3 regions of the Pseudomonas bambusae genome follow, and region 3 is predicted to be linked to each of the others. Evidence: riboswitches for the same ligand, from Rfam matches in the RefSeq annotation. Region 3 holds a riboswitch; each other region holds the start of a gene.
The links. A riboswitch is a leader RNA that binds a small molecule or an ion and turns the genes downstream of it on or off. The one in region 3 is predicted to bind cobalamin.
Positions count from the first base shown of each region.

Region 1: another riboswitch for cobalamin. It lies ahead of AAEO81_RS15695 (ABC transporter substrate-binding protein); the one in region 3 lies ahead of cobO (cob(I)yrinic acid a,c-diamide adenosyltransferase).
Region 2: another riboswitch for cobalamin. It lies ahead of cobW (cobalamin biosynthesis protein CobW); the one in region 3 lies ahead of cobO (cob(I)yrinic acid a,c-diamide adenosyltransferase).

Region 1 covers NZ_CP151650.1:3,401,494-3,411,341, reverse strand. The annotation lists gene AAEO81_RS15740 (MBL fold metallo-hydrolase) at 1-430, opposite strand, end outside; gene AAEO81_RS15735 (mechanosensitive ion channel family protein) at 639-2,069, shown strand; gene AAEO81_RS15730 (MFS transporter) at 2,247-3,461, shown strand; gene AAEO81_RS15725 (endonuclease/exonuclease/phosphatase family protein) at 3,596-4,354, shown strand; gene AAEO81_RS15720 (KGG domain-containing protein) at 4,504-4,701, shown strand; gene AAEO81_RS15715 (hypothetical protein) at 4,771-4,935, opposite strand; gene AAEO81_RS15710 (ATP-dependent Clp protease proteolytic subunit) at 4,994-5,551, opposite strand; gene AAEO81_RS15705 (aldo/keto reductase) at 5,908-6,903, shown strand; gene AAEO81_RS15700 (aspartate/glutamate racemase family protein) at 7,023-7,742, shown strand; cobalamin riboswitch at 7,925-8,134, shown strand; gene AAEO81_RS15695 (ABC transporter substrate-binding protein) at 8,255-9,274, shown strand; gene AAEO81_RS15690 (iron chelate uptake ABC transporter family permease subunit) at 9,271-9,848, shown strand, end outside.
Region 2 covers NZ_CP151650.1:3,190,760-3,200,607, reverse strand. The annotation lists gene AAEO81_RS14765 (ATP-binding protein) at 1-705, opposite strand, end outside; gene cobN (cobaltochelatase subunit CobN) at 1,132-4,905, opposite strand; gene cobW (cobalamin biosynthesis protein CobW) at 4,908-5,978, opposite strand; cobalamin riboswitch at 6,111-6,332, opposite strand; cobalamin riboswitch at 6,400-6,613, shown strand; gene AAEO81_RS14750 (CbtB domain-containing protein) at 6,710-6,895, shown strand; gene AAEO81_RS14745 (CbtA family protein) at 6,907-7,632, shown strand; gene AAEO81_RS14740 (cobalamin biosynthesis protein) at 7,632-8,033, shown strand; gene cobM (precorrin-4 C(11)-methyltransferase) at 8,174-8,920, shown strand; gene nfuA (Fe-S biogenesis protein NfuA) at 9,613-9,848, opposite strand, start outside.
Region 3 covers NZ_CP151650.1:1,975,754-1,985,601, forward strand. The annotation lists gene AAEO81_RS09195 (DUF2066 domain-containing protein) at 1-942, shown strand, start outside; gene AAEO81_RS09200 (AI-2E family transporter) at 997-2,070, shown strand; gene hda (DnaA regulatory inactivator Hda) at 2,344-3,048, shown strand; gene AAEO81_RS09210 (NAD-dependent deacylase) at 3,057-3,821, shown strand; gene AAEO81_RS09215 (C40 family peptidase) at 3,897-4,583, shown strand; gene AAEO81_RS09220 (C40 family peptidase) at 4,674-5,213, shown strand; cobalamin riboswitch at 5,432-5,639, shown strand; gene cobO (cob(I)yrinic acid a,c-diamide adenosyltransferase) at 5,745-6,356, shown strand; gene AAEO81_RS09230 (cobyrinate a,c-diamide synthase) at 6,353-7,648, shown strand; gene bluB (5,6-dimethylbenzimidazole synthase) at 7,839-8,489, shown strand; gene cbiB (adenosylcobinamide-phosphate synthase CbiB) at 8,486-9,394, shown strand; gene cobD (threonine-phosphate decarboxylase CobD) at 9,387-9,848, shown strand, end outside.

The DNA.
Region 1 (9,848 bases), 1.4 Mb from region 3:
GATCCAGGTGCAGGTGGGTCAGAAAAATCGTGTCGACCTGCTCCGGTTCATAGCCCGCCGCCTTGAGGTTGCGCGTCAGCATGCCCGCCGTTTCACCGATGCACTGGCCCGCCCCGGTGTCCACCAGAATCAGGTTCTTTCCCGTGTTGATCAGAAAGGCATTGAAGGCGGTTTGCACCCCCGGTGTTTCGATGGCACGCCGAGCCAGCAGCGCGCGAATCCGCTCAGGGGGCAGGCCTTTGAGCAGTTTTGGCGACAGGTCGTTGTAACCGTCGAACAGCGCCGTGACTTCGTAATCCCCCACCGCCAGCCGGAAATAGCCCGGCACTTGGGTTTTCTGCTGGGCGGGCGGTTGGGCACTGGCCAGGGTCGAGCACAGCGCAAGGCCCAGGCCAGCGGCACGGGCGAGCGAAAACAGGGATGAGTGCATGGGACGCCTCAAAGCAGGGTTAGAAGAAGCGCCGATGGTGCGATCCCTGCCGATCCAGTGATTGAAGCGCTGTGCTTGTTTCGAAGCAGAGCTGCGGCGGTCGATGACGGCAGACTCCGGGAGCGATCGGTTATAGACATCCCGCCATCACTGTCCCTAACATCCCCGCGTGTCGTGGCGACGTGCCCTCTCCCGTGGAATTCCCTTCATGCCCTCAGACGCTCCTCATTATTCGCTGGCCTGGAGCCTGCTTCTGCTTTTGGCAGATGTCGCGGCCTGGCACCTGCTGGCCGACCGCAACCGGTTGACCCGGATCGGCATCCGCCTCATGGGTTTCGTGGCCTACAGCCTGGTGATCGCCAGCGCAGGCGTGAGCCCACTGGAAGCGCCTGCCTGGCCCGACAACAGCGCCATGCAATTCGCCGCCACCGCGCTGGCCATCGTCTGGTGGATGTATGCGGCGCGCACCCTCACCGTTCTGCTGGGCTTGCTGTTAACCGGCCGCGTTGGCCACAGCGGGCGACTGTTGCAGGAGGTCATAGGCGCGGTGGTCTTCCTGATCGCCATCGTCGCGGCGGCCGGCTACGTGCTGCAGCTGCCCGTGAAGGGGCTTCTGGCGACCTCCGGGGCGATGGCGATCATCGTCGGCCTCGCGTTGCAGAGCACACTGAGCGACGTGTTTTCCGGAATCATCCTCAACACCACCAAGCCCTATCAGGTGGACGACGCGATCTCCATCGACGGGATGGAAGGCAAGGTCATGGACATCGACTGGCGCGCCACGCACCTGATGACCGGGGTCGGCACCATGGTGGTGATCCCAAATTCAGTGGCGGCCAAGGCAAAAATCGTCAATTTGAGCCGACCGGTCAATATTCATGGCGTGTCGATCACGGTGATGATGTCTCCGCACATCCGGCCCCGCCGCGTGCTGGATGCCCTGGAGCGTGCGTTGCAAGGGTGCAGCGCGTTGTTACAGACGCCACAACCCCGGGCAGTGGTCAAAGACACCAGCCCGACCACCATCGAATATTCGATGACAGGCTTCATCAGCGACCTCAATAACAAGAGCGACGTGCGCAATCTGCTGTTCGATCTGGCGTATCGGCACCTGGAAGCTGCGGGTATCGCCTGGCAATCGGAGATCACCGCCGAGGCCATGTCGCGACCCAGGGCGTTACTGGACGAGGTGAAGGTGTTCAGGGCCAGCACTGCCGAAGAGAAAGATGAACTGGCGCAAACGATGGTCGCTCGGGAGTTCGCCACCGGTCAGACCATCATGGACATGGGAGACGAACCGGACGGGCTGTGGGTGATAGCGACCGGCGTTGTCTCGGTGAGGATTCCCGACGGCAGGGAGATGATCGAGGCCGGGCGCATGGGGCCGGGGGAAGTGATGGGCGTGCAGAACGTGCTCGACGACTCGCCGTCCGAGGCGCGCTTCATCGCCCTCACGTCCTGTGTGATGTACCGCATCGAAAAAGCCGCCACGCGCAAGGCGATGGAGCAGCGGGCGGAAATCACCACGGCACTCAACAAGTTGCAGGCGGTGCGCCAACAGAACAGCCAGCATGTTTTGCTGCGCAAGCCGGTGGTGATCAAGAAGAATCACTTTTTGGGCTGGTTGCAGAAGCGCTGAACGATTCGGGCGTGCGGGCAAGCCAGGGGAAATGCCACTGCCGGTAAACCCGCACCGCGACTGAAGATGGAATGAAAGAGACTGGCGACGCATCACGATTAAATCGTTAGCCTGCTTTCATTTCCGTTGGCCTCGGGCGATGATGGCGCACTCCCACCGCGCCTGCGAAGAGCCCTCATGTCTGCCGCCCTGCCACCCGAAACGTCGCCTCAGCACACGAATTCAATGGCGATCACCCTGCAAATCGTCTCCATCGTCCTCTACACCTTTATCGCGTTCCTGTGCATCGGGCTGCCCATCGCGGTGATGCCCGGCTATGTCCATAACCAACTGGGTTTCAGTGCGGTGGTGGCCGGTCTGGTGATTGGTTCGCAGTACCTTGCCACGCTGTTCAGCCGCCCTGTGGCGGGCCGGATCTGCGACACCATCGGCACCAAGCGGGCCATCGTGTATGGGCTGGCAGGCATCGCGATCAGTGGCGTGCTGACCGTTTTGGCGGTCCTGCTCGAAACGTTCGCGGGCATCAGCCTGTCCATTCTGGTGATTGCTCGGGTGATCCTCGGCGGGTCGCAAGGTCTGGTGGGCGTGGGCACGATCAGTTGGTGCATCGGCCAGGTCGGTGCGGAACACACGGCACGTTCGATTTCATGGAACGGCATCGCGTCCTACGGCGCCATTGCCATCGGCGCGCCGCTGGGCGTGGTGATGGTCAACACGCTGGGGTTCGTCAGCCTCGGCCTGGTGTTGACCGTGCTGGCCGCAGGCGCGCTGCTGCTGATTCGCAACAAACCGCCGGTGCCTGTGGTGCGCGGCGAGCGCATGGCGTTCTGGTCGGTGTTCGGTCGCGTCGCACCTTATGGCCTGGGCCTGACCCTGTCCTCCATCGGCTATGGCACCCTCACCACCTTCATCACCCTGTATTACGTGAGCCGGGGCTGGGAAGGCGCGGCGTGGTGCCTGACGGTGTTCGGTGTCTGCTTCATCGTGGCGCGGCTGTTTTTCATCAACGCCATCACCCGCTTCGGCGGCTACCGTTCGGCCATTGTGTGCATGTCGGTCGAGACCGTCGGGCTAGTGCTGTTGTGGCTATCGCCCAACACCACTGTGGCGTTGATCGGCGCGGGGTTCGCGGGGTTTGGCTTATCGCTGGTCTACCCGGCCATCGGCGTCGAAGCCATCAAGCAAGTGCCCAACAGCAGCCGTGGCGCGGGATTGGGGGCCTATGCGGTGTTCTTCGATCTGGCACTGGCCATCGCCGGGCCGCTGATGGGCGCGATTGCCCTCGGCATGGGCTACGACTGGATCTTTTTTTTCGCAGCACTGCTCTCGATTCTGGCGTTGGGCCTGACCGTGCTGCTGTCGCGACGCCCCGCCGTAGACACGCGGCTCTAGCACGACGCCGGCCAAACGGCATCGCAAAACGCTGAACTGCCCGGACCCGAGCCGGTCGGAACTAGCACATCCCTCGCAAAAGGAGCGTGCGTGTGACTTCCGATCCTGCTGGTGTCCACCTTCCCCTCTCGGACATGTCGGGCGTACGGGACGTTCATCGTTTACGCGTACTGACGGTCAACACTCACAAGGGCTTTACGGCCCTGAACCGACGTTTCATCCTGCCGGAGCTGCGCGAAGCGGTGCGCAGCACGGGGGCCGATCTGGTGTTTTTGCAGGAAGTGCTCGGCGGCCATGATCGCCATGCCGCCCGCTATCACGACTGGCCGACCCTCTCCCAATACGAATTTCTCGCCGACAGCATGTGGAGCGACTTTGCCTACGGCCGCAACGCAGTTTACCCGGAAGGCCACCACGGCAACGCGATCCTCTCGAAGTACCCGATCCTGCATTACCGCAACCTCGACGTGTCGATCACCGGCCCGGAGCGTCGGGGCCTGCTGCATTGCGTGTTGCAGGTGCCGGGACACGACGAGGTGCACGCTATTTGCGTGCATTTGAGCCTCTTGGAAAGTCATCGGCAGTTACAGCTCGACTTATTGTGCGCGTTGCTGGACTCGCTGCCCGAACACGCGCCGGTGGTGATTGCCGGGGATTTCAATGATTGGCAATTGCAGGGCAACAAACGCCTAGCGCGCTGCACGTACTTGCACGAGGCTTTCGAGCAAAGCCATGGGCGATTGGCCAAGACCTACCCGGCCCGCTTCCCGCTGCTGCGGCTGGACCGGGTTTACCTGCGCAACGCCACCAGTCACAACCCGAAAATCCTCGGGACGCGGCCGTGGACGCACCTGTCCGATCACCTGCCGCTGGCGGTCGAAGTGCACATGTAAACGCCCGTATCCAAAGGCGCTGGCATCGTTTCGCCACTCCCGCCGTTTGTCCGGTAATGCCGTGATTGTTTAAACCAACTGCCGCTTGATTCATCCCATTTAATGCGAGCCACATGACTCGCCCTTCTCATAACAAGAGGTACGCAATCATGGCTAACACCGGAAAATCGAACCCTGGCAACTTCTCGAACGATCGCCAAAAAGCCTCCGACGCAGGCAAAAAAGGCGGCCAGGCTTCAGGTGGCAGCAACATGGCCAACGACCGGCAGAAAGCAACTGACGAAAAACGTCCGGACGCCAGCAAAAAAGGCGGAATGCCACAAGGCGGCGCAGGCCGTAAATCCTGATCAACGTCTGATCAGCGGAACGAGCGAGGGTGAGAGCCCTCGCTTTTTTATGCCCGTGCGTTGCGTTAGTTATTCGTCCGGGTCGATCAGCGGCACCGTGGCGTCCCGGTCGAACTGCGAACCCGGGTCTTCATTGCCGGGGTCATTATCGACGTCCACTTCAACCTCTTCTTCGTCCAGCGGAACAGCGCCACGGGGCACGGCGTCCGGGGTTTTGTGCGAATGAGTGTGCATGGCAAGTTCCTCGTGTCAGGCGGGTTCTGTGGCGACCCGGTGTGTGGATGAGTTGAGCTTAGCTGGCGCTGACCGTCCAGTGCGTGGCGCCTTCGGGAAACTGCAACTGCTCGACCCGGTGGGCAATGCCGCAGGCCAGGGAGTCTTCGGCCCGAATCACCTTTTCCTCCGACGACAGACAGCGGCCAATGTCCAGCGGGGTCACTGCGCCGTCGGTCTCGCTCAGATAGATGTTCACGTACCGTTGCAAGTCGTTATCCAGGCTGCGCAGGTATTCGCGGATGCGTGAGTGATCCACCGAGCTCTGGTTGAAGTACCAGCTCATCGGGTGGATGAGAAACCGGGAGTGAGGACAGACGATGCGCTCCTCGGCGGCGAGGTAGATGACGATGCCCATGGATTCGATGTTGCCGCTGTTCAGTGCGCGAATCGGCACCTTCAGCGACTTGAGAAAGTTGTAGATCGTGAAGCCCAGGGCCGTGCTGCCGCCTGCGGTGGAGAGGTTCAGCAGCAAGCCGGTCGCCCCTTTGTCGAGGGCTTCCAGACAGCGGTCGCGGAAATGCTCGGTGGTGGTCTGATCGACCCCACAATGGAAATGGACGATGTGTTCGCTCATCGACGGCCCTCCCTTTCCGGTTATCGACACGGTGTAATGGGTTGGAAGGCGCGCAGACCGCAAAAGTTGCATGGTGCCGTGCTGCTCAAGCGGAGGGGATCGTCCGCCACAGGGTGCCGAGTCGAGAAACCTGTAGGAGCGAATTCATTCGCGAAAGGGCTGTACAGTCGACACTTCTCTAGCGTCTGAACCCTCTTCGCGAATAAATTCGCTCCTACAGGAGGAGTTCTGCGGCGTGGTGTGACACGTATGCCCGCCCTCCACACGAACCATAGAACTCCTGCCGCACGGCATGATCTGTACAACACGCCGGGCATTTTTTCCCGGCACTCCATGACCCCGGACAGGACACTTTCATGAGTCTGCACGACAAGATCATTGGCCGCCTCGGCTTTGGCGCAGCGCCTCTGGGCAATATGTTCCGCGACATCAGCGAAGACGAAGCCGCCGCCACGGTGCAATCGGCGTGGGATCAGGGCATCCGCTATTTCGACACCGCGCCGCTGTACGGCTCGGGCCTGTCCGAGCAACGGCTGGGCAAGGCGCTGGCCCATGTGCCGCGCGACGAATACACCCTCAGCACCAAAGTGGGCCGGTTGATTTCCGACGAACTGGACAGCGAAACCCGCAGCGGCCCGTTCAGCGACGGTTTGAAAAACAAAATCCTCACCGATTATTCCGGCGACGCCACGCTGCGTTCCATCGAGGCCAGCCTCAAGCGCTTGGACACCGATCGGCTGGACATCGTGTTCGTGCACGACATCGCTCAAGATGCCCACGGCGATGAGTGGATCGAGCATTTCAACATCGCCCGCAAAGGCGCTTTCCGCACCCTCACCCGACTGCGCGAAGAAGGCGTGATCAAGGCGTGGGGCCTGGGCGTGAACCGGGTCGAGCCGTGCGAGCTGACGCTGGACCTGAGTGAAGCACAACCGGACGGTTTCCTGCTGGCGGGCCGCTATTCGCTGCTGGACCACGACCAGCCGCTGCAACGCCTGTTCGCCAAGGCCCGTGAGCACAACGCCGAGTTCGTCGTGGGCGGGCCCTACAGCTCGGGCGTGTTGGTGGGCGGCAAGCATTTCGAGTACCAGGAAGCGCCGCAAGCGATGCTCGACAAGGTCGCGCACATTCAGGAAATCGCCCGCCAGTACCAGGTCGATATCAAATCGGCGGCGCTGCAATTCGTACTGGCCAACCCGCTGGTGGCGGCGGTGATTCCTGGCGCGAGCCGGCCCTCGCGAATCATCGAAGACGTCGCGGCGCTGAATGCCCAGGTGCCGGACGGCTTCTGGCAAGCGATGCGTGATCAAGGCTTCATTGCGCCGCAGGCTCCGGTGCCGATGAAGGATTGAAGATCCACCCGAGACGTCGGCGAACGGTTCGACGTCTCACCCGCCGAATTCCAAGGTGGCGCGGTTTTCGCTTCAGCGGTAGGCATGTATCCCATGATCACCGCTTGAGACCCGCCCCCATGCGCATTTTGATCGTCAACGTGAACACCACTCAATCCATGACCGACACCATTGCCGAGCAGGCGCGCAGTGTTGCGTCACCCGGTACGGAAATCATCGGCCTGACGCCACGTTTTGGTGCGGAATCGGTGGAAGGCAATTTCGAAAGCTATCTGGCGGCGATTGCCGTGATGGACCGCGTGCTGTCCTACGATCAGCCCTACGACGCGGTGATTCAGGCCGGGTATGGCGAGCACGGGCGCGAAGGCTTGCAGGAATTGCTGGACGTGCCGGTGGTGGACATCACCGAAGCCGCGGCCAGCCTGGCGATGCTGCTCGGGCATAAATATTCGGTGGTGACCACGCTGGACCGGACGGTGCCGCTGATCGAAGACCGCCTGAAACTGGCCGGTGTGTTCGAACGCTGCGCGTCGGTGCGAGCCAGCGGCATGAGCGTGCTGGAGCTGGAAGAGAGGCCGGACCGCGCACTGGAGGCCATCGCCGGGCAGGCGGTCGAGGCGGTGACGCAGGACAAGGCCGAGGTGATCTGCCTGGGTTGCGGCGGCATGGCCGGGCTGGACCAGCTGATTCGTGACCGTGCGGGCGTGCCGGTGGTGGATGGCGTGACGGCCGCCGTGGCGCTGGCGGAGTCGCTGGTGCGATTGGGATTGAAGACCTCCAAAGTGCGGACGTATGCGAATCCGAGGCCGAAGAAAGTGATCGGCTGGCCGTTAAAATAAGGGGCCTGTAGGAGCGTGGCTTGTCCCGCGATCGGCGGGGAACCCGTCGCCAAATCGGTATTCGCGGTGCCTCAGATGAAATGCATTTGACGGATGACGACGACTTCGTCGCCGATCGCGGGACAAGCCACGCTCCTACAAGGGTTGCGAACGCCGAGTGGTCGCCTGTATCGGGCAAATCGTTTACCATCGCCGCCGCCGGTTTCCACTCGGAATTAATAGGGAATCCGCGAGCCGTGCCCTGTGTCATCGGGCGCGCTCAAACGGAACTGTCCCCGCAACTGTAGGCGTCGAGCCGTGCTTCCTGTTTGCCACTGGGTTACCGCCCGGGAAGGCCGAAGCACGGTGATGAAGCGCCAGTCAGGAGACCTGCCGGCAAGCGTCAATCATTCACCGGCGGGGTGTCCGGGAAGGACTCCCGTGCGCGGTGCTTGCCTTTATTCTCCGCCAGCCGTTCGGGTGTGCTTTCCAGTGCCTGTTTCGTCGATCACAGGCTCACTGGAGAAACCCCAATGTCGCTGCGCCGTTTTGCTCCCTTGTTCACCAGTCTGACGCTGTCGAGCGCAGCGTTCATGTCCCCCTCCGCTTTGGCTGCACCGACCCACTACCCGTTGACCCTCGACAACTGCGGCGTGCCCCTGACCTTTGCCCAGGCGCCTCACAAAGCCGTGACCATCGGCCAGGCCGCCACCGAAATGCTCTATGCGCTGGGCCTGAGCGACCGGGTCATTGGCACTTCCCTGTGGTTCAACGACACCCTGCCTCAATTCAAGGACGCCAACGCGAAGATCGAGCGCCTGGCCGACAACGCGCCGAGCTTCGAATCGGTGATCGGCAAGCACCCGGACTTCGTGCCGGTGCAGTTCGAATGGATGGTCGGTCCGCAAGGTGCGGTCGGCACGCGACAGCAGTTTCACGACCTGAAGATCCCGACGTATATCCTGCCGTCCGACTGCGAAGGCAAGAACAACCTGGTCGGCGCTGACGGGACTCGGCTTGAAGCGTTCCGCATCGACGCGCTGTACAAAAGCATCGCGCAACAGGCGGAAATCTTCGACGTTCAGGATCGCGGTCAGCAACTGATCGACGGCTACAAGGCCCGTCTGGCTCAGGCCATCGAACACGCCAAGGCCCATGACGCGAGCAAGGTTTCGGCGGTGTTCTGGTTCTCCAGCCCGGACATCAACACCGACCCGTACGTCGCCGGGCGCAAAGGCATTCCGGGATTCATGCTCGACACCCTGGGCATGCGCAACATCATCGATTCGGACGAAGAATGGCCGACCGTGGGCTGGGAAACCATCGCCAAGGCCAACCCGACGATTCTGGTGATCGCGCGCATGGACCGTCGCCGCTTCCCCGCTGACGACCACGAAAAGAAACTGGCCTTCCTCACGTCCGACCCCGTGACCCGCAACATGGACGCCGTGAAAAACAACCGCATCGTGATCATGGACGCCAGTGCGATGGAGTCCAGCGTTCGTCTGTTCGACGGCATCGAGCAATTGGCCAAGGCCACTGAAACACCATGAACCTCCTGAACATCGCCCGCTGGCTGGGCCATGCCCTGTGGGTCAGCGGCTTGCTGGTGCTGGCCGTGATTGCGGGCGTGGCCATCGGTGAGACCTCCATCAGCCTGCCGGTGATCTTTCAGGTGCTGGCGAACAAGCTGTGGGCGGCGGGTTATGCGGTCGATCCCATCGATGAGGGCATTGTCTGGAATTACCGGCTGACCCGAGCCATCGTCGCGGCGGCCTGTGGCGCGGGCCTGGCGATGTCCGGTGTGGTGCTGCAATCGCTGTTGCGTAACGCGCTGGCGGACCCGTATCTGCTGGGCATTTCCGCCGGGGCGTCGACCGGCGCGGTATTGGTCGCGATCATCGGCTTGGGCGCCGGGGCGATTTCCTTATCGATGGGTGCGTTCGTGGGCGCCATTGCCGCGTTTGCCTTGGTCGCGTTGTTGGCACGGTCGTCTCGGGCCTCGGGCAGCCAGGCGGTGACGGGGCAAATCATCCTCGCGGGGATCGCCGGGTCGCAGCTGTTCAATGCGCTGACGTCGTTTCTGATCACCAAATCTGCCAGCGCCGAACAGGCCCGGGGCATCAT
Region 2 (9,848 bases), 1.2 Mb from region 3:
GAAACAGCGCTCAGTGATGGCAGCGAGGCTGACGTCGTCCAGTTCGATGCCCGACAGCAGGCCTCGGGCGTTTTCGCAACGGTCTTTGAGCTGTTGCTGTTGGGTCGCCCAGTGCTGACAAAAGCCCTCAGGGTCCGCGTCAAAGGCCAGCCGACGGCGAATGATCTGGCCACGCTGCTCGGGCAAGGTCTGGCCGCTCAACGCGACGTTCAAACCGAAGCGGTCGAGCAGCTGTGGACGCAATTCACCTTCTTCCGGGTTCATGGTGCCGATCAGCACGAAGCGCGCCGGGTGACGATGGGAAATACCGTCGCGCTCGACCTGATTGATTCCGCTGGCCGCCACGTCCAGCAGCAGGTCGACCAGATGATCCGGCAACAGGTTGACTTCATCGACATAGAGCACGCCGCCATCAGCCTTGGCCAAGACCCCCGGCGAAAAACGCGCCCGCCCTTCCCCCAGCGCCGCGTCCAGGTCCAGCGTGCCCACCAGCCGCTCCTCGGTCGCGCCCAACGGCAGCGTGACGAACTGACCGCTGGCCAACAGGTCAGCGAGCCCACGGGCCAGGGTGGACTTGGCCATACCCCGCGGCCCCTCGATCAACACCCCGCCGATTTTCGGGTCGATGGCGGTCAGGCACAGCGCCAGTTTCAGCGCGTCGGCGCCCACGACGGCGGCCAGGGGAAAGTGAGGGGTGTTGGTCATGGTTCGGCTCTGTTCATGCATCAAAATTAATGTTCACACGGTTCGTTTTTCCCAAAGAGCGGACAAATACCGCGGTGCTGCTTCTGCCGGAGGGCCATAACGCCGCCATCCTGCTTCTGCCGATAGGCGTAGGAGCTGGCTTGCCTGCGATCTGGCGCGAAGCGGCAGCAAATCCGGTGCACCCGATGTGTCAGGCACATCGAGCAATCAGGGTTTACTACTGCTTCGCAGCAGATCGCAGGCAAGCCAGCTCCTACGGCCTTCGGCCAGAATCAAAAGTCATCAATCTGCTGCAACCCTACAAGCCCTTCAACGTCCATCAAGGCCTTCGGCCAGAATCAAAGGCCTCCAATCTGTCGCAGCATCGCAGGTATTTCGAACGCCATTCAGCGCCTTCGGCCAGAATCAAAAAACCAGCAACGGCTCTCAGCTTTCTTCTATATCCAACAACAAGTTTTCCAGCGCCGCGCGGTAGTCGCCCGGCTCTTGCCACAGGCCCCGCTGCTGAGCTTCCAGCATCCGCTCGGTCATGTCGCGCAGGGCATCGGGATTGTGTTGCTGGATGAAGTCCCGCGTCGAGGCGTCGAGCAGGTAGGCGTCGGCTAGCAGCGCGTATTGGTGATCGTCGATCAGCTCGGTCGTCGCATCAAACGCGAACAGGAAATCCACGGTCGCCGCCATTTCGAACGCGCCTTTATAGCCGTGCCGTTTGACGCCTTCGATCCACTTCGGATTCGCCGCCCGCGAACGCACCACCCGGTTCAACTCTTCTTTCAAGGTACGGATTTTCGGCAAGTCTGGCTGGCTGTGGTCGCCGTGGTAGCTCGCCACCTTGTCGCCGCTGAGGCTTTCCACCGCCGCCAGCATGCCGCCCTGAAACTGGTAATAGTCGTTGGAGTCGAGCAGGTCGTGCTCGCGGTTGTCCTGATTCTGCACCACGGCTTGGACCTGGCTCAGGCGTTTGGCGAAGTCGTTGCGCGCGGGGGTGCCTTCATCGGCGGCGCCATAGGCATAGCCGCCCCAGTTCAGGTACACCTCAGCCAGGTCTTCCCGCGTTTGCCACAGGCGGCCGTCAATGGCGTTCTGCACACCCGCGCCATAGGCCCCCGGTTTGGCACCAAAGATGCGCCAGCCAGCCTGTTTCGCCGCCTGTTCGACGCTCAAGCCTTCGCGCTCCAGTTGCTCGCGCTCCTGACGAACGCGGGCGGCGAGCGGATTCATGTCGTCCGGCTCATCCAGCGCGGCGACGGCTTGCACGGCGGCATCAAACAAGCGAATGAGGTTGGCGAAAGCATCGCGGAAGAATCCCGACACCCTCAGCGTGACATCCACCCGTGGCCGGTCCAGCAAACTCAGGGGCAAAATCTCGAAATCGTCAACCCGCTGACTCCCCGTCGCCCACACCGGACGCACGCCCATCAGCGCCATGGCCTGGGCAATGTCGTCGCCTCCGGTGCGCATGGTCGCCGTGCCCCAGACCGACAAGCCAAGTTGACGTAAATAGTCACCATTGTCTTGTAAGTGCCTTTCCAGCAAGAGATTTGCGGATTTAAATCCGATGCGCCACGCGGTCATGGTCGGCAGGTTGCGCACGTCCACCGAGAAGAAATTACGCCCTGTCGGCAGCACGTCCAGCCGCCCGCGACTCGGCGCGCCACTGGGGCCTGCCGGGACAAAACGGCCACTCAGCGCATCCAGCAAGCCTTGAATTTCTACAGGCCCACAGCTGTCGAGACGCGGTATCACAACCTCTCTAATTGCATTAATAACTTCAGATAATTCATTGTTTGCAAACGAATTAATTTCTTGAATATCGCTCGCGATCTGCTCAACCAGATGCGCTGCATACAGCTCCAGCCGCTCCCGTGTATCCCCTACCGTGCGCCACGGATCATCACTGACTTCATGTAAAACCTGAGGTGTCGGCCCCGCCCACGGCGCACCCAACTCGCAGTCCAACGGGTCAAAACCCAGCGCCAGCGCGTTGCTCAAGGTCCGCAGTAGACTGGCATTCGCCCCCCGGCCATCGCCACGGGGCACCCGCAGGATCGCCACCAAGGTATCAATACGCAGTCGCCCGCTCGGGGATTCGCCAAACACGTGCAGCCCGTCGCGGATCTGCGATTCCTTCAGATCACACAGGTACGTGTCCAGCCGGGGCAACCAGATCGCGGCATCGGCATCGCTGTCGAGGTCTTCGCTCAGCGCCAGTTCCCGGTCGATGTGGGTTTCGCGCACCAGCCTGAGAATATCCTTTTGCAGCTCACGGGCGCGGCGCGGATCGAGCAGCTGCGCTTCGTAATACTCGTCCGCGAGCAATTCCAGATTGCGTAATGGGCCGTAGGTTTCGGCGCGGGTCAGGGGCGGCATCAGGTGGTCGATGATGACGGCCTGCGTGCGACGCTTGGCTTGGGCGCCCTCACCCGGGTCGTTGACGATGAACGGATAAATGTTCGGCATCGGCCCGAGGATCGCGTCCGGCCAGCACTGTTCGGACAGGCCGACGCCCTTGCCCGGCAGCCATTCCAGATTGCCGTGTTTGCCGACGTGAATGACCGCGTGTGCGCCATACGCCTTGCGCAGCCAGAAATAGAAGGCCAGGTAGCCGTGGGGCGGAACGAGGTCCGGATCGTGATAAACCGCGCTGTGATCGACGTTGTAGCCCCGAGCCGGCTGAATGCCGACAAAGGTCAGGCCGAAACGCAGCCCGGCGATCATCATTCGGCCGTTGCGACACATCGGGTCGCTCTGCGGTGAACCCCAGCGCTCGATCACGGCGTCGCGATTGGCCTCAGGTAGCGCATCAAAGGCCGCCAGGTAATCGTCCATCGCCATGCTCTGGTGGCAAGGGCGCTGATCGAGGCTGTCCGGGTCGTTGGTGACGCCGCCCAGCAAGGCATGAATCAGCGCGGTGCCCGATTCCGGCAAACCTTCGACGGGATAGCCCTCGTCTTGCAGGGCCTTGAGGATGTTCAGCGCTGCTGCCGGGGTATCCAGGCCGACGCCATTACCGATGCGCCCGTCGCGGGTCGGGTAGTTGGCCAGAATCAGCGCCACGCGCTTGTCGGCGTTGGCCGTGCGCGCCAGCAACACCCAGCGTCGCGCCAGTTCGGCGACGAAATCCATGCGCTCAGGCTGGGCGCGGTAGCAGACCACATCGGACTGACTGCGCTCGCTGTGCCAGGCCAGGTCCTTGAAGCTGATGGGCCGGCTGATGATGCGTCCGTCCAGTTCCGGCAGCGCAATGTGCATGGCCAGATCCCGAGCGCCGAGGCCCTGTTCGCTGGCTCGCCACGCAGGTTCGTTGTCTTGGGCGCAGATCGCCTGAATCACCGGAATGTTGCGGCGAAACGGTCGCAGGTGCGGCACTTCGGGGCTGGATTGGGCGAAACCGGTGGTGTTGAGTATGACCTCGCAATCGGTCTCGTCGAGCCAGTCCTGCACGGCGCTGAGGCACGCCGGTTCCTTCAGGCTGGCCACCGCAATGGGCAGCGGGTTAAGGCCCTGGGCCAACAGCCGCTCACAGAACACATCGATGAACCTGGTGTTGGCCGCCTGCAAGTGCGAGCGATAGAACAGCACTGCCGCCACCGGTTGGTCGGCGCGCCAGTCGGCTTGCCAGTCAGCGAGGTCGGCGCTGGCCTTGCGCGGGTGATAAATCGCGACACGGGGCAATGTCTGCGGTTCGTCCCAGGGGTAATCGCGGTCCAGCCAACGATTGGCCAGGCAATTGAATAGCTGCAGGGCGTTGTGTTTTCCGCCCTGGCGCAGGTAGTGCCAAAGCCGGTCGCGGTCCTCGGCAGGTTCGGTGCTGAGGTCGCTGAGTTCCGGGTCGGGACGGTCATCGCCGGGCACCAGAATCAGCTTCACCCCGCCGCGCTTTCTAGAGGCCAGCTCCACCAACCGCTCCACACCGTAGCGCCAGTAGCCGATGCCGCCGTGCAGCGAAATGAGGATGACCTTGGCGTGCTGCAACACCTCTTCGACGTACAGGTCGACCGAGGCGTGGTTCTGCACCTGCATGGGGTTGGCCAGGCGCAGGCTGGGGTAGTCGTCCGGCAGCTGCTGCGCGGTTTCCGCGAGCAATGCCAGATGGGAATCGCCGCTGCACAGGATCACCAGATCGGCGGGGGTCTGACCGAGGTCAGCGATGCAGTCGTCGGGGACGAAGCCGCCGGGCTGGGTGCGCAGCAGGTGCATGGTTAGCCTTTGATCTCAAGCGCGGCGCGCAGCTGGGCTTCCAGCACGGCAGCGTCCAGTTCCTGACCGATCAGCACGAAGTGGCTGACGCGCTCTTCATCGGCTTTCCACGCGCGGTCGAAGTGTTTGTCGAAACGGGTGCCGACGCCTTGCACCAGCAGGCGCATCGGCTTGCCCGGAATCGCCGCGAAGCCTTTGACGCGCAGGATGCCGTGCTGCACGACGGCCTGGGTCAGCGCGTCGAGCAACAGCGCTTCGTCCGCCTGGGGCAGCGAGATGGAGATCGAATCGAAAGCATCGTGATCGTGGTCGTCGTGGTCATCGCCGTCGTGATGATCGTGGTGGGTCTTGCGGCCATCGATGTGCAGCTCGGATTCGGCACCCAGGCCCAACAGCACGCTGATCGGCAGCTGGCCGTTGCTGGCTTCGATGACTTTCACCGCAGGCGGCAGTTCTTCGGCGACTTCGGCGCGCACGGAAGCCAAGGCAGCAGCGTCGAGCATGTCGGCCTTATTGAGGATGACGAGGTCAGCGCTGGCCAGTTGGTCGGCGAACAGTTCGTGCAGCGGCGATTCGTGGTCCAGGTTCGGGTCGAGTTTGCGCTGGGCATCGACCTGATCCGGGAAGGCGGCGAAGGTGCCGGCGATGACGGCCGGGCTGTCGACCACGGTGATCACGGCGTCAACGGTGCAGGCGTTGCGGATTTCCGGCCACTGGAAAGCCTGGACCAGCGGCTTTGGCAGCGCCAGGCCCGAGGTTTCGATGAGGATGTGGTCCAGATCGCCGCGACGGGCAACCAGTTCTTGCATCACCGGGAAAAATTCTTCCTGAACGGTGCAGCACAGGCAGCCGTTGGCCAGTTCGTAGACGCGGCCGTTGGCCTCTTCTTCGGTGCAACCGATGGTGCATTGCTTGAGGATTTCACCGTCGATGCCCAGCTCGCCGAATTCGTTGACGATCACCGCGATGCGACGGCCTTCGGCGTTGTCGAGCATGTGGCGCAGCAGCGTGGTTTTGCCCGAGCCGAGAAAGCCGGTGACGATGGTGACGGGAAGTTTGGCCAGTGTTTTCATGGTTGCCCTCAGGCGCAGCGGCGGGCAAACAGGACGAGAACCGCGTTGCCCTCGCAGAAGACAGGCCTGCCGTTCAATTCGCCACCGGATCACCCCGCCCGGTTGTGTTGAGAATGCGTCGGGCTGTCTGAAAAACAGGCCCGTGTTCGAGGCAGGTCTCCTGGCTCACGGCGGCGAATGGCTGGCAGGGTTGCCAGATCAGACGCATTCATCGCGCCTTCCCGCTCGCGCAGTGGCTGTGCAATGAACATGACCGTTTACAGTTGCGGGGGCAGCTGTGGCTTGCACCACATTCCCTTCTTAGCGCCGCGTCCGACTCAAGCAGAGCAGCGAACCTCAAGTGCGCAAGGCTACGCAGTGGCCGGGGGAAGGTCAACGAGGAAACGGCGCTGCGATTGACTGCCAACCGGCTCCGTGGTCTCCTACACGCCTTGTTACGGGTGCCCTTCACAGGGTGAAACGGGAAACCGGTGCGTGCAGACCTCTTGTCTGTGCAAGTCCGGCGCTGCCCCCGCAACGGTAAGCGAGCGAAGAATCAGATCCACTGTGTCATTGCGGCACGGGAAGGTGATTCTTGACGGCAGGTCCACTGCCCCTCGCAAGCCCGGAGACCGGCCCGACACATTCACATAACAAACCCGCGGTGGGCGGGCGCTGTTGAGTTGGCTACTGACGTCGGTCAGTGGTTTGCTTTGCGCCTTCCCTTCGCTGAGACCTCAGAGGGAAGCGCCATGTCGATCAGCACCACATCCCAATCCGCAAGCACTGCCAGCACCCAAAGCCAACGCCTCACTGCCGCCATCAGCGCGATGATCCTTGGCGCCTGCCTGGTCTACTTCGCCGGTTTCTCGCACATCGCCGCCGTGCACAACGCCGCCCACGACACCCGTCACAGTTCCGCCTTCCCTTGCCACTGAGACCTGCCGCCATGTTCAAGCGAATCGCTCAAACGGCCGGTTTCACCGGACTGCTCGCCGCCCTGTTGCTGACCTTGCTGCAAAGCTTCTGGGTCGCGCCACTGATCCTCGAAGCGGAAACCTACGAACACGCCCCTGCCGCTGCAGAAGTGCATGAGCACGCGCACGCCGAAGGCGCCATGGCGGCCCACGTTCATGACGAAGAAGCCTGGGAACCGGAAGACGGCTGGCAGCGCGTGCTGTCGACGACCGGCGGCAACCTGGTGGTCGCGGTCGGTTTCGCCCTGATGCTCGCGGCGCTGTACACACTGCGCACGCCAAACAGCGTTCGCGAAGGCGCGCTGTGGGGGCTGGCCGGTTTCGCGGTGTTTGTCCTCGCGCCGACCCTCGGTCTGCCGCCTGAATTACCGGGCACCGCCGCCGCCGACCTGACCCTGCGCCAGACCTGGTGGGTCAGCACCGCAGCGTCAACCGCCGTCGGCCTGGCGCTGATCGTCTTCGCCCGCCATTGGCTGCTGAAAGTGCTGGGCGCAGCGATTCTGGTCGTGCCTCACGTGATCGGTGCGCCGCAGCCGGAGGTTCATTCGGCTTTGGCCCCTGAAGCGCTGGAGGCACAATTCAAGATCGCTTCGCTGCTGACCAACGCCGCATTCTGGGTCGCGATGGGCCTGATCAGCGCCTGGCTGTTCCGTCGTTACAACGCGCAACTGACCGCAACCGAGTTGAGCCACGCTTGATGAACCCGGACATTCGTGTGATCGGCCTCGGCTGCCAGCGCGATTGCCCGGCGTCAGTGCTGCAAGGGTTGATAGAGGTCAGCCTGCTGGAACATTGCTTGTCGCTGTCCGACATCACCGCCCTCGCCTCTATCGACAGCAAAGCGTCAGAGGCGGGGTTGCTGGAACTGGCTGAACGGCTGGGCCTGCCGTTGGCGTTCTTCAGCGCCGAAGAACTGACAGCGTTTGAGCCGCGGCTGAGTCATCATTCGCAGATTGCGTTCGACAGCACCGGCTGCTACGGCGTGGCCGAAAGCGCAGCACTGGCGATGGCGGCGCGGTTGGGCGGGTCGTCGGCGAGGTTGGTGATCGAACGGCGAAACAGCTCACGGGCCACGTTTGCGTTGGCCGCCAGCCCATGACGCATTTGGCGATGCAGTCTCTGTAGGAGCGAATTCATTCGCGAAGCGGTTCGGGCGCTAGAGATGTATTGGCTGTACCCACCCTTCGCGAATGAATTCGCTCCCACAGAGGATCAACCCCGCTATACGTTGGAGATTCAATGACCGTTTACTTCATCGGCGCAGGCCCCGGCGACCCTGACCTGATCACGGTCAAAGGCCAGCGCCTGATCCGCACATGCCCCGTCATCATCTACGCCGGATCGCTGGTGCCCGAGGCCGTTTTAGAGGGTCATCAAGCCGTTCAGGTGACCAACAGCGCCGAACTGCACCTCGAACAGATCATCGCCTTGATGAAATCTGCTCATGCACAAGGCCAAGACGTGGCACGCGTCCACTCCGGCGACCCCAGCCTTTACGGCGCCATCGGTGAACAGATTCGTCACCTGCGCGAACTGGGCATCCCCTTCAAAATCATCCCAGGCGTCACCGCCACCGCCGCCTGCGCCGCGCTGCTTGGCACCGAACTGACCCTGCCGGACATCTCGCAAAGCGTCATCCTCACCCGCTACGGCGACAAAACCGCCATGCCTGAGGGCGAAGAACTGAGCGAACTGGCGCGACACAAGGCCACCATGGCCATCCACCTGGGCGTGAACAACCTCGGCAAAATCGTCGCTGAACTCACGCCCCATTACGGCGAAGACTGCCCGATCGCCGTCGTCCACCGCGCCAGCTGGCCGGACCAGGACTGGGTCACCGGCACCCTCGCCGATATTGAAGGCAAGGTAGCTGCCAAAGGCTTTCGCCGAACGGCACTAATCCTCGTCGGCCGCGTGCTCGGCAACGACGCCTTTAGCGAATCATCGCTGTACCGCGCAGGGCATGCGCATGTGTACAGGCCGTGATATTTCAGCTGAGGCCTGTGAAACGGGGGTTGTCTGATCGTCCGCCTTCGCTGCCGTCGTAACCTCCGGCGTCTCCTACAAGGATCAACGTGTGCCGCGGCCGGATGGAAAAAGCCAGTCCTGTGGGAGCGAATTCATTCGCGAATGGGCCGGTACAGCCACCCCATCTCCATCGTCTGAACCTTCTTCGCGAATGAATTCGCTCCCACAGTTTGAAGATCGTGCAAGGAGCGAAGCCGTGCATACACCCTTATCCCGCGATGAGCGTTAGCTCCAGCCAGATCGCTTTTGATCTTCTCCCTCGCCAGTCCAGACACCGCAGAACGCGACTTGGGTGCAGGCCGAACGCAGGTGCGCGGAGTGGGTCGAGCGGCATGGATGCCGCGAGAGCGCCGCAAGGACATGGATGTCCGTTCGGCGCGGGCCCACGGAGCGTCGCCGAAGTGAGGGAACCCTGACGAAGTCAGGGCCAAACCAGGAGCAAAGCGTTTTTGGTTACTTTTGGGGCGCTCTTGCCAAAAGTGACCCGCCGTAAGGGCGGAACCTTAGCCAGTCGCGACGGAAAAACCGGGTATGCCCCCACTCCCAAGCACACAACACACCCGCCCTTACCGTACCCAAACCCCAATCCCCCAAACGCCACCCATAAAAAAGCCCGCATCTCTGCAGGCTTTCTGGATAACACCCATCACTCAGTAGTAAGCATTCTCTTTCTGAGTATGGTCCGTCACATCACGCACACCCGACAACTCGGGAATCCGCTCCAGCAACGTACGCTCAATCCCTTCCTTCAACGTCACATCCGCCTGCCCACAGCCCTGGCAACCGCCACCGAACTGCAACACAGCAATGTTTGCCTCATCTTCCTCAACCACATCAATCAGCGTAACCTGCCCGCCGTGACTCGCCAGACCCGGATTGATCTCCG
Region 3 (9,848 bases):
CGTGCGACCCAGGCTGCGCTGGAAACCCTGGTCATCCGGTTGACCGGTGACCCGAAGGCCGCTCAGGGGCCAGGCCTGGCTGATGTGCGCAAGGACCCGCAGCAGATCATCAGCCAGTACGGCTATGACGCAGGACCGCCGGAGTCGTTGCAGGTGGATTTCGATCCGGCGAGTACTGACCGGGCATTGCGTCAGGCCGGCTTGTCGTTATGGGGTTCGAACCGCCCGGTGATCATGGCCTGGTGGCTGAACGACGCCACCGACGGCGCCAATCTCGTCGGTGACGGCCAGTCAAGTGCAGAACCCTTGCGTCGCGCTGCCCAGCACCGGGGTTTGCCGCTGCGTCTGCCGCTGGCGGACTTGGGCGAACAGGGCATCGGCAACGCGAAAACCCTGGATGGCAATGACGTCGCGCCGCTCAAACAGGCGTCCGAGCGCTATGGCTCTGACGCCATTCTCGCCGTTCACGCACAGGAAAATGGCGGCCAGTGGCAGGGCAAATGGCACCTGTGGCTGGGCGACAAGATGGAGCAGGGCAGCGCCAGCGGGGCCAGTGCCGCCGAATTGGCCGACGCCGTGCTGTTGTCGGTGAGTCAGCGTCTGGCGCCGCGTTTCGTGGTCAAGCCGGGCGCCTCATCGAGCATGGCGCTGGAAGTCCAGGGCATGACCCTGGAGCGTTACGCCCAACTGGGCCGTTTGTTGGAACCGTTCGGTGGGCGTCTCAAATCGGTGGACGCGGACCGGGTGACGTTCGATGTCAGCGGCAGCACTGACCAGCTGCGCTCGCAATTGTCCCTGGCGAAGTTGCAGGAGGTGCCAGCGGGTGAGGTCGCTGCAGCGCCGGTCGATGCCGGACAAGTGCCTGCTGCCGGTGCTGTGCCGGGTGCACCTGCGCCGGTCCCCGCGCCTGTTGCCACACAAACACTGCACTTCCGCTGGTGAGCGGGTTCATAACGGCGTTGCGAGAAGCATTTTATTTTGGGTTGAGGGGCGGTAATGACTGATACGCGTCGTTGGTTCTGGCTGGGCGGGGTTGTCCTGCTGTGCCTGTTTGTCTGGCTGCTGCACGCCATCCTCACGCCGTTCCTGGTGGCGTTGCTGCTGGCGTACATGGGCGATCCCCTGGCGGATCGGCTGGAAAAACTGAAATTTTCACGCACCTGGAGTGTGGTGACGGTCTTCGTGTTCTTCACCCTCATTTTCATGGGGCTGTTGTTGGTGCTGGTGCCGATGCTTGCCAAGCAGTTGTACCGCTTGTACGAACTGGCGCCGCAGATGCTCGACTGGCTGCAGCACACCGCGCTGCCGTGGACTCAGGCGAAATTGGGGCTGGCGGACGGGTTCTGGAAGTTCGACAAGGTCAAGGCGGCGATCTCCGAACACATGGGGCAGACCGGCGACATCGTCGGGATCATTCTGGCCCAGGCCACGACTTCGACCCTGGCGCTGATCGGCTGGTTGACCAATCTGGTGCTGATCCCGGTGGTCTGCTTCTATTTATTGCGTGATTGGGACGTGATGATGGCGAAAGTGCGCAGCCTGCTGCCCCGTCATCGCGAGAAGAAGATCGTGGCGCTGGCCGATGAGTGCCACGAAGTGCTGGGGGCGTTCATTCGCGGTCAGTTGCTGGTGATGGTCGCGCTCGGGGTGATTTACGCGGCGGGCCTGATGCTGGTCGGCCTTGAGCTTGGTCTGTTGATCGGGGTCATCGCGGGTCTGGCAGCCATCGTGCCTTATATGGGCTTCGTGATCGGCATCGGCTCAGCGATTCTGGCGGGCTTCTTCCAGTTCGGCGGTGATCTGTACCCGATGCTGGGGATTGTCGCGGTGTTCATGGTCGGTCAGGCGCTTGAAGGCATGGTGCTGACGCCGTTGCTGGTGGGCGATCGGATCGGCCTTCATCCAGTGGCCGTGATCTTCGCGATCCTGGCCGGTGGCGAACTGTTCGGGTTCACCGGCATCCTGCTGGCCCTGCCGGTGGCGGCGGTGATCATGGTGCTGGTGCGGCATGTGCACGATTTGTATAAAGAGTCGGATATCTACGGCGGGATGGAAGACCCGGATTTGTAGGTCTTCGGGCGCGACTGACTGTAGGAGTGAGCTTGCTCGCGATCGCGGTATATCAGCCTCAGAAATAGAGTCTGGCAGTGCGCAATCGCGAGCAAGCTCACTCCTACAGGGTATCGGTGTGACGCCCATAATCCGCGGCCTGGCCCGGGATAGACGCAAGCCTTTGATTTTGCACGCCCTCTGGCGCATTGTGCGGCCCGTCCTGCGGGTATAAACTTTGCACACTTTACACAGAGGCCCCTTGGCGGTTCTTCATCGAGCCGTTCAGCCAGCATGAAACCAGTTCAGCTGCCCCTGAGTGTGCGTCTGCGTGATGACGCCACCTTCATCAATTACTATCCAGGCGCCAATGCCGCTGCACTCGGCTACGTCGAGCGCCTGTGCGAAGCCGAGGCCGGGTGGACTGAAAGCCTCATCTATTTATGGGGCAAGCACGGGGTAGGGCGCACTCATCTGTTGCAAGCGGCCTGCCTGCGTTTCGAGCAGATGGGCGAACCTGCTGTTTACCTGCCCATGGCTGAAGTCATTGATGAAGGCGTCGAGCTGTTCGATCACCTTGAGCAATATGAGCTGGTGTGTCTCGACGACATTCAGGCCGTCGTCGGCAAGCCTGAATGGGAAGAAGCGCTGTTTCATCTATTCAACCGCTTGCGTGACAGCGGCCGCCGTCTGCTGATCGCCGCTTCCTGTTCCCCTCGCGAGTTGCCGGTCAAGCTGGCCGACCTCAAGTCGCGGCTGACCATGGCGCTGGTGTTCCAGATGCGCCTGCTGTCCGACGAAGAAAAGCTCCGTGCCCTGCAATTGCGCGCTTCCCGTCGTGGCTTGCACCTGACGGACGAAGTCGGGCATTTCATCCTCACTCGGGGCAAACGCAGCATGAGTGCGTTGTTCGATCTGCTCGAAGAACTGGATCAGGCTTCCTTGCAGGCCCAGCGCAAGCTGACCATTCCCTTCCTTAAAGAGACTTTGGGTTGGTGAATCCGCCCGTGGTCGATCCGGCGCTGGTCCTGCAGACCGCAGCGGCCCTGCGTCATGCCAAACGCATTCTGATCATCACCGGTGCCGGGCTGTCGGCGGATTCAGGCCTGCCGACTTATCGCGGCGTGGGCGGCCTTTATAACGGCCACACCGACGACGGGCTGCCCATTGAAATGGCACTGTCCGGCCCGATGCTACGTCGCGACCCCGGCCTGTGCTGGAAATACATTGCCCAATTGGGCAGCGCGTGCCTCGGTGGACAGCCCAATGCGGCGCATTACGCCATCGCTGAGTTGCAGCGGCGCAAACCGGAATGTTGGGTACTGACGCAAAACGTTGACGGCTATCACCGTGCGGCGGGGAGTCCGCCGGAACGCTTGATCGAGATTCACGGCCAGTTGGCGCCGCTCTATTGCCAGTCTTGTGGCGCTGAAGACCCACAGTTGAGCGAGCACCTGCAGCGGCCCTTGCCGCCTTTATGCACGCAGTGCCATGGCGTGCTGAGACCGCCGGTCGTTTTGTTTGAAGAGATGCTGCCAGAGCTGGCATTGAATGTGCTGTACGAAGAGATGGCAAAAGGCTTTGACGCTGTGCTCAGCATCGGAACCACTGCCAGCTTCCCTTATATCCACGAGCCGATGTTTCGCACGCGGGTGGCAGGAGGCTTTACCGCCGAGATCAACCCCTCGTCGACCGATCACTCCATTCACATGGATGCATTTCTAAGGTGTAGAGCCTTAGATGTGATGGAGGACCTGGTAAGTCACATTTGATTCGATTGAATTTGCAAATGATGACGATTGAGGGCATAGTCTCGGCTTCTTTACACATCCGCCACGGTCGTGCCCATGCTGAATCGCTTCGCACCCCTCGTGCCTCTCGCACTCGTAACGCTGCTGTTCGGCTGCGCGGCCCAGATGCCAGCGTCGCAACAACAGTCGCAGAACCCGCAATTCCGGGACTCTGCCACCGCACAAACTGCCAAGCGTGCCGATTACTCCTCTTCCGTACTGGATGACGAAATCGCCACCGAAGACGAATTGGCCCAGTTCTCCGACAACAAGCCGTATCAGTTGCCGGTCTTGGCTGACAGCATTCTGGAACGTGGCAAATCGTTGATCGGGACTCGCTACCGTTTCGGTGGCACCTCGACCACGTCCGGCTTCGATTGCAGCGGTTTCATCGGCTACCTGTTCCGCGAAGAGGCGGGCATGAGCCTGCCGCGTTCTTCCCGCGAAATGATCAATATCGACGCTCCTCTGGTCAAGCGTAACGACCTGAAGCCTGGCGACTTGCTGTTCTTCAGCACCGCAGGCCGCGGCCGCGTCAGCCATGCCGGCATCTACCTGGGCGATGACCAGTTCATCCACTCCAGCAGCCGTCGCAGTGGCGGTGTGCGCGTCGATAGCCTCGACGATGCTTATTGGGCCCGTACGTTCATCGAAGCCAAGCGCGCGCTGGCCATGGCACCTTCCCAGGTTCCAGAAACCACGACCGCCATGACCTCGACTACAATCAAGCGCCAACACCGTTAAATACGGGCCGCGCAGTTAGGGGAAGCCCTGATTGCGCAAGGTTCCGGCCTCCGGCAGAGTAAGCCGCATCCTAGGAAGGTTGTTGTGTTTATGTCGATTACGGTTCGCCTGGCTGTTGCTTCACTGGCTGCATTGCTGGCCGCTTGTTCCAGCACTCCGCCGCCATCTCCCCCCAAGGTCGCCTACCGGCCTGTGATCGCTGCTCCCCCTCAATTCAATTCTCCCGTTGCGGATGACGTGCTGTTACGTGCCATCGGACTTGTTGGCACGCCGTACCGTTGGGGTGGCAATACGCCTGACTCCGGCTTCGACTGCAGCGGCCTGATTGGCTACGTCTATCACGACGCTGCTGGCATCACCCTGCCGCGCTCGACCCGCGAGATGATCACCCTGCGTGGACCGGACATCGACCGCAGCCAGTTGCAGACCGGCGACCTGGTGTTCTTCGCCACGGGCGGCGGCTCGAACGTGAGCCATGCCGGGATCTATGTCGGTGAAGGCCGTTTCGTTCATGCGCCTGCCACCGGCGGCACCGTCAAGCTCGACAGCCTCGACAAGCCGTATTGGCAGAAAGCCTGGCTGAACGCCAAACGTGTGATCCAGCCGTCGAATCTCGCCCGCAGCAACTGATCCTTTTCCCTGTGGTTTGCTGCGTGGCTGTTGCGCAGCAAACACCTGCAATAACCTTGCGTACGCCACTCGCCTTTGTAGGAGCGCGCTTGCCCGCGATGGTGTCGGGTCAGTCGGCTCATGCGTATCAGAGAAGCTGCTTTCGCGGGCAAGCGCGCTCCTACATGAGTCGCTATTGGACCGCCGCTTCGATTGACGCTCGGTAGTCAACCCTCTAACCTTCGCCGATTGTTTCAGGTGCCCGTCAAACAGGGTGAAACAGGGAAGCCGGTGCGAACGCCTTTGCGATCAATTCCGGCGCTGCCTCCGCAACGGTAAATGAGTCAAGGCTGCGCACGATGCCACTGTGTTCGATGAACATGGGAAGGCGCGCAGTCAGTGATCCGCTCATGAGTCCGGAGACCGGCCTGATCCATTCAACAGCATCACGGAGGGCGATGCTCTGCGCAGGCTCGGCGTTGTCCGGTGCCTGCTGTCAGCCTTTGTCCGTGCCCTCCGTTTGCCACACCTGCCCTCAAGCGGAGAGCTGAGATGAGCGAATCCCCCGAACGTGACGAACGCCACTTGGCGCGCATGCTGCGCAAAAAGGCGGTGATGGACGAGCGCATTGCCAGCGCCCCCAATGAATGCGGCCTGTTGCTGGTCCTGACCGGCAACGGCAAGGGCAAGAGCAGTTCGGCGTTCGGCATGCTGGCGCGGGCCATGGGCCACGGCATGCAGTGCGGCGTGGTGCAGTTCATCAAAGGCCGCAACGCCACGGGCGAAGAGCTGTTCTTTCGCCGTTTCCCCGAGCAAGTGCGCTATCACGTCATGGGCGAAGGCTTCACGTGGGAGACCCAGGACCGCCAGCGCGACATCGCGGCGGCCGAGGCGGCGTGGGTCGTGACCCGAGAATTCCTGCGCGATCCCGAGATAGGCCTGGTGATCCTCGACGAACTGAACATCGCCCTCAAACACGGCTACCTCGATCTGGAACAGGTGTTGAGCGACCTCCAGGCGCGTCCGCCGATGCAGCACGTGGTCGTCACTGGCCGTGGCGCGAAGCAGGAATTGATCGACCTGTCTGACACGGTGTCCGAGATTGGCGTGGTCAAGCACGCGTTTCAGGCGGGCATCAAGGCGCAGAAGGGCATTGAGCTGTGAGTGAGGCTCGTCAATGCCCTGCGGTCCTGATCGCGGCACCTGCGTCTGGCCAGGGCAAAACCACCGTGACCGCAGCCTTGGCGCGCTTGCATCGCAATCAGGGTCGTAACGTTCGTGTATTCAAATGCGGTCCGGATTTTCTCGACCCGATGATTCTCGAACGCGCCAGCGGTAATCCCGTTTATCAATTGGACATGTGGATGGTGGGCGAGGATGAGAGCCGACGCCTGCTGTGGGAAGCCGCCGCCGATGCTGATCTGATCCTGATCGAGGGCGTGATGGGGCTGTTCGACGGAACGCCTTCCAGCGCGGATCTGGCGCGGCGTTTCGGCGTGCCGGTGCTGGGCGTGATCGACGGCACGGCCATGGCTCAAACCTTCGGGGCGCTGGCGTTGGGCCTCGCGCGCTATCAACCGGACCTGCCGTTCGCGGGCGTGCTGGCCAATCGGGTTGGCACCGTGCGTCATGCCCAGTTGCTCGAAGGCAGCCTGACTGAAGGCTTGCGCTGGTATGGCGCGTTGTCGCGGGAAACCGGCATCGAACTGCCGAGTCGCCATCTGGGGCTGGTGCAGGCGAGCGAACTGAACGACCTGGACGTGCGCCTTGACGCGGCCGCCGATGCATTGGCCAGCACTTGCGATTCGACGTTGCCGCCTGCCGTGACATTTGAAGCGCCCGATAGCGTGCCCGCCGAACCGCTGTTGGCCGACGTGCGCATCGCCGTTGCCCGTGACGAGGCGTTCGCCTTTACCTACGGCGCCAGCCTCGACCTGTTGCGGGCGATGGGCGCTGAGCTGCTGTTTTTCTCCCCGATCCGCGACAGCCAGTTGCCAGACGCAGACAGCCTGTACCTGCCCGGTGGTTACCCGGAGCTACATCACGTGGCGCTTGGTCAGAACCACTCGATGCTCGACGCCATTCGCGCTCACCACGCCGCCGGCAAACCGCTGCTCGCGGAGTGCGGCGGCATGCTTTACCTGCTGAACGCCCTGACCGACGTAGACGGCCAACGCGCGGAACTGGTGGGCCTGTTGGACGGCGAGGCGGTGATGCAGAAACGTCTGGCGGCCCTCGCCCTGCAATCGGTCGAATTGCCGGAAGGCGTCTTGCGCGGGCACACGTATCATCATTCGCTGACCAGCACCGAACTGACCCCGATTGCCCGTGGCGTGAGCCCCAACGGCGGGCGCGGCGCGGAAGCGGTGTACCGGGAAGGGCGGATGACGGCGTCGTACGTGCACTTCTATTTCCCTTCCAACCCACAGGCGATGGCGGCGCTGTTTTTGCCATGACGTGTCTGTCGGTGTTCTCCATCGTAGGACTGACCCGATTTTCCGGTGGGAACACGGTTTCCTGTAGGGGCGAATTCATTCGCGAGAGGGCGGTACATCCGAAGCCTTTCTATCGGCTGTGCCTGCGCATCGCGAATACATTCGCTCCTACAGCAGGTGCACGTGTGGTCAGCCATGGCGAGGTGCGCTCGTGACGGATCACGCCTTCAGCGACGCCGAACGCGCGGCGGTCTACCGGGCCATTGCCGAACGCCGGGACATGCGGCATTTCACCGGCGGCGCTGTGGCACCCGAGCTGTTGGCCCGCCTGCTGGAAGCCGCACACCACGCGCCAAGCGTCGGTCTGATGCAGCCGTGGCGCTTCATTCGGATCAGCGACCGTCAACTGCGCCGCCAGATTCAGGCCCAAGTTGAAGAAGAGCGCATCCGCACCGCTGAAGCCTTGGGCGAGCGCTCCGACGACTTCATGAAACTCAAGGTCGAAGGCATCAACGACTGCGCCGAAGTGCTGGTCGCGGCCTTGATGGACGATCGGGAGAAGCACATTTTCGGCCGTCGCACGTTGCCGGAGATGGACATGGCGTCGCTGTCCTGTGCGATTCAAAACCTGTGGCTCGCGGCCCGGGCCGAAGGGTTGGGCATGGGCTGGGTCTCATTATTCGAACCTCAAGCGCTGGCCGACCTGCTGGAGATGCCAACCGGTTCAAAACCTTTGGCGATCCTGTGTCTGGGCCCGGTCAAGGAATTTTACCCGGCGCCGATGCTGGTATTGGAGGGGTGGGCGCAGGCGCGTCCGCTGCAAGAGTTGGTCTACGAAAACACATGGGGAGTGAGCGCATGAGCGTGGCGTTGTTGAGCGTCGCCGGGGTCGCGCTGGATGCGCTGCTGGGCGAGCCAAAACGAAACCACCCGCTGGTGGCCTTCGGCCGATATGCCGAGCGCATCGAGCAACGTTTCAACGGCGGCGGTCGCGGCTGGCGCAGCCATGGCGTCACGGCGTGGTTCATCGCGGTCATCCCGCTGACCCTGTTGGTGACCTTCCTCAGTTGGCTGCCTTATATCGGCTGGCTGGTGGAAGTTGCCGCGCTGTACTGTGCCCTTGGCCTGCGCAGCCTGGGCGAACATGTGGCGCCGGTGGCGCAGGCCTTGCGCAGCGATGACCTGGAAGAAGCGCGGCGTCGCGTGGGTTTCCTCGTCAGTCGCCAGACGTCTGAACTGGACGCCACCGACGTTGCCCGCGCCGCCACCGAATCGGTGCTGGAAAACGGCAGCGATGCCGTGTTCGCCGCGATCTTCTGGTTCGTTGTACTGGGCGCGCCCGGCGTGATCCTCTATCGCCTGAGCAATACCCTCGACGCGATGTGGGGCTATCGCAACGAACGCTTCGAACGTTTCGGTTGGGCGGCGGCAAAGATTGACGACCTGCTCAATTACATTCCCGCGCGTCTGGTGGCGTTGACCTACGCAGTGCTCGGCAAAACCCGACTGGCGTTGCGCTGCTGGCGGACGCAGGCCCCCAAATGGGACAGCCCGAACGCGGGTCCCGTCATGGCGGCAGGTGCCGGTGCCTTGGGCGTCGAACTGGGCGGCGCGGCGATTTACCATGGCGAGCTGCACCAGCGTCCGCAATTAGGCGAAGGTGCACCCGCCGATGCGAATTCCATTGATCGAGGCTGGCAACTGGTGCAGCGTGGCGTCTGGCTGTGGTTGCTGATGTTGTGTCTGGGGACTGAATTCTATGCTTGAACACGGCGGTCGGTTGCGGGGTGCGGTACAGAAATACGGCATCGACGAGGCCGACTGGCTCGACCTGTCCAGCGGGATTTCACCTTGGTCCTGGCCGATTCCGCCGATCCCGGATTCAGCGTGGGCGCGTTTGCCTGAAACCGATGACGGCCTCGAAGCGGCGGCCTGTGCGTATTACGGCGTGGCGGATCTGCTGCCCGTGGCCGGTTCCCAAGCCGCGATTCAGGCGCTGCCGCGTTTGCGTCAGGCGGGCAAGGTCGGCGTGCTGTCGCCGTGTTACGCCGAACACGCCGAGGCTTGGCGCAGCAACGGATTTCTGGTGCGCGAAGTGCTGGAGCATGAGGTCGAGCGCTTCATCGACGTCCTCGACGTGCTGGTGGTGGTCAACCCGAACAACCCCACAGGCCTGAGCCTGACCCAGGAACGCTTGCTGGAATGGCATGCCCGGCTGGCG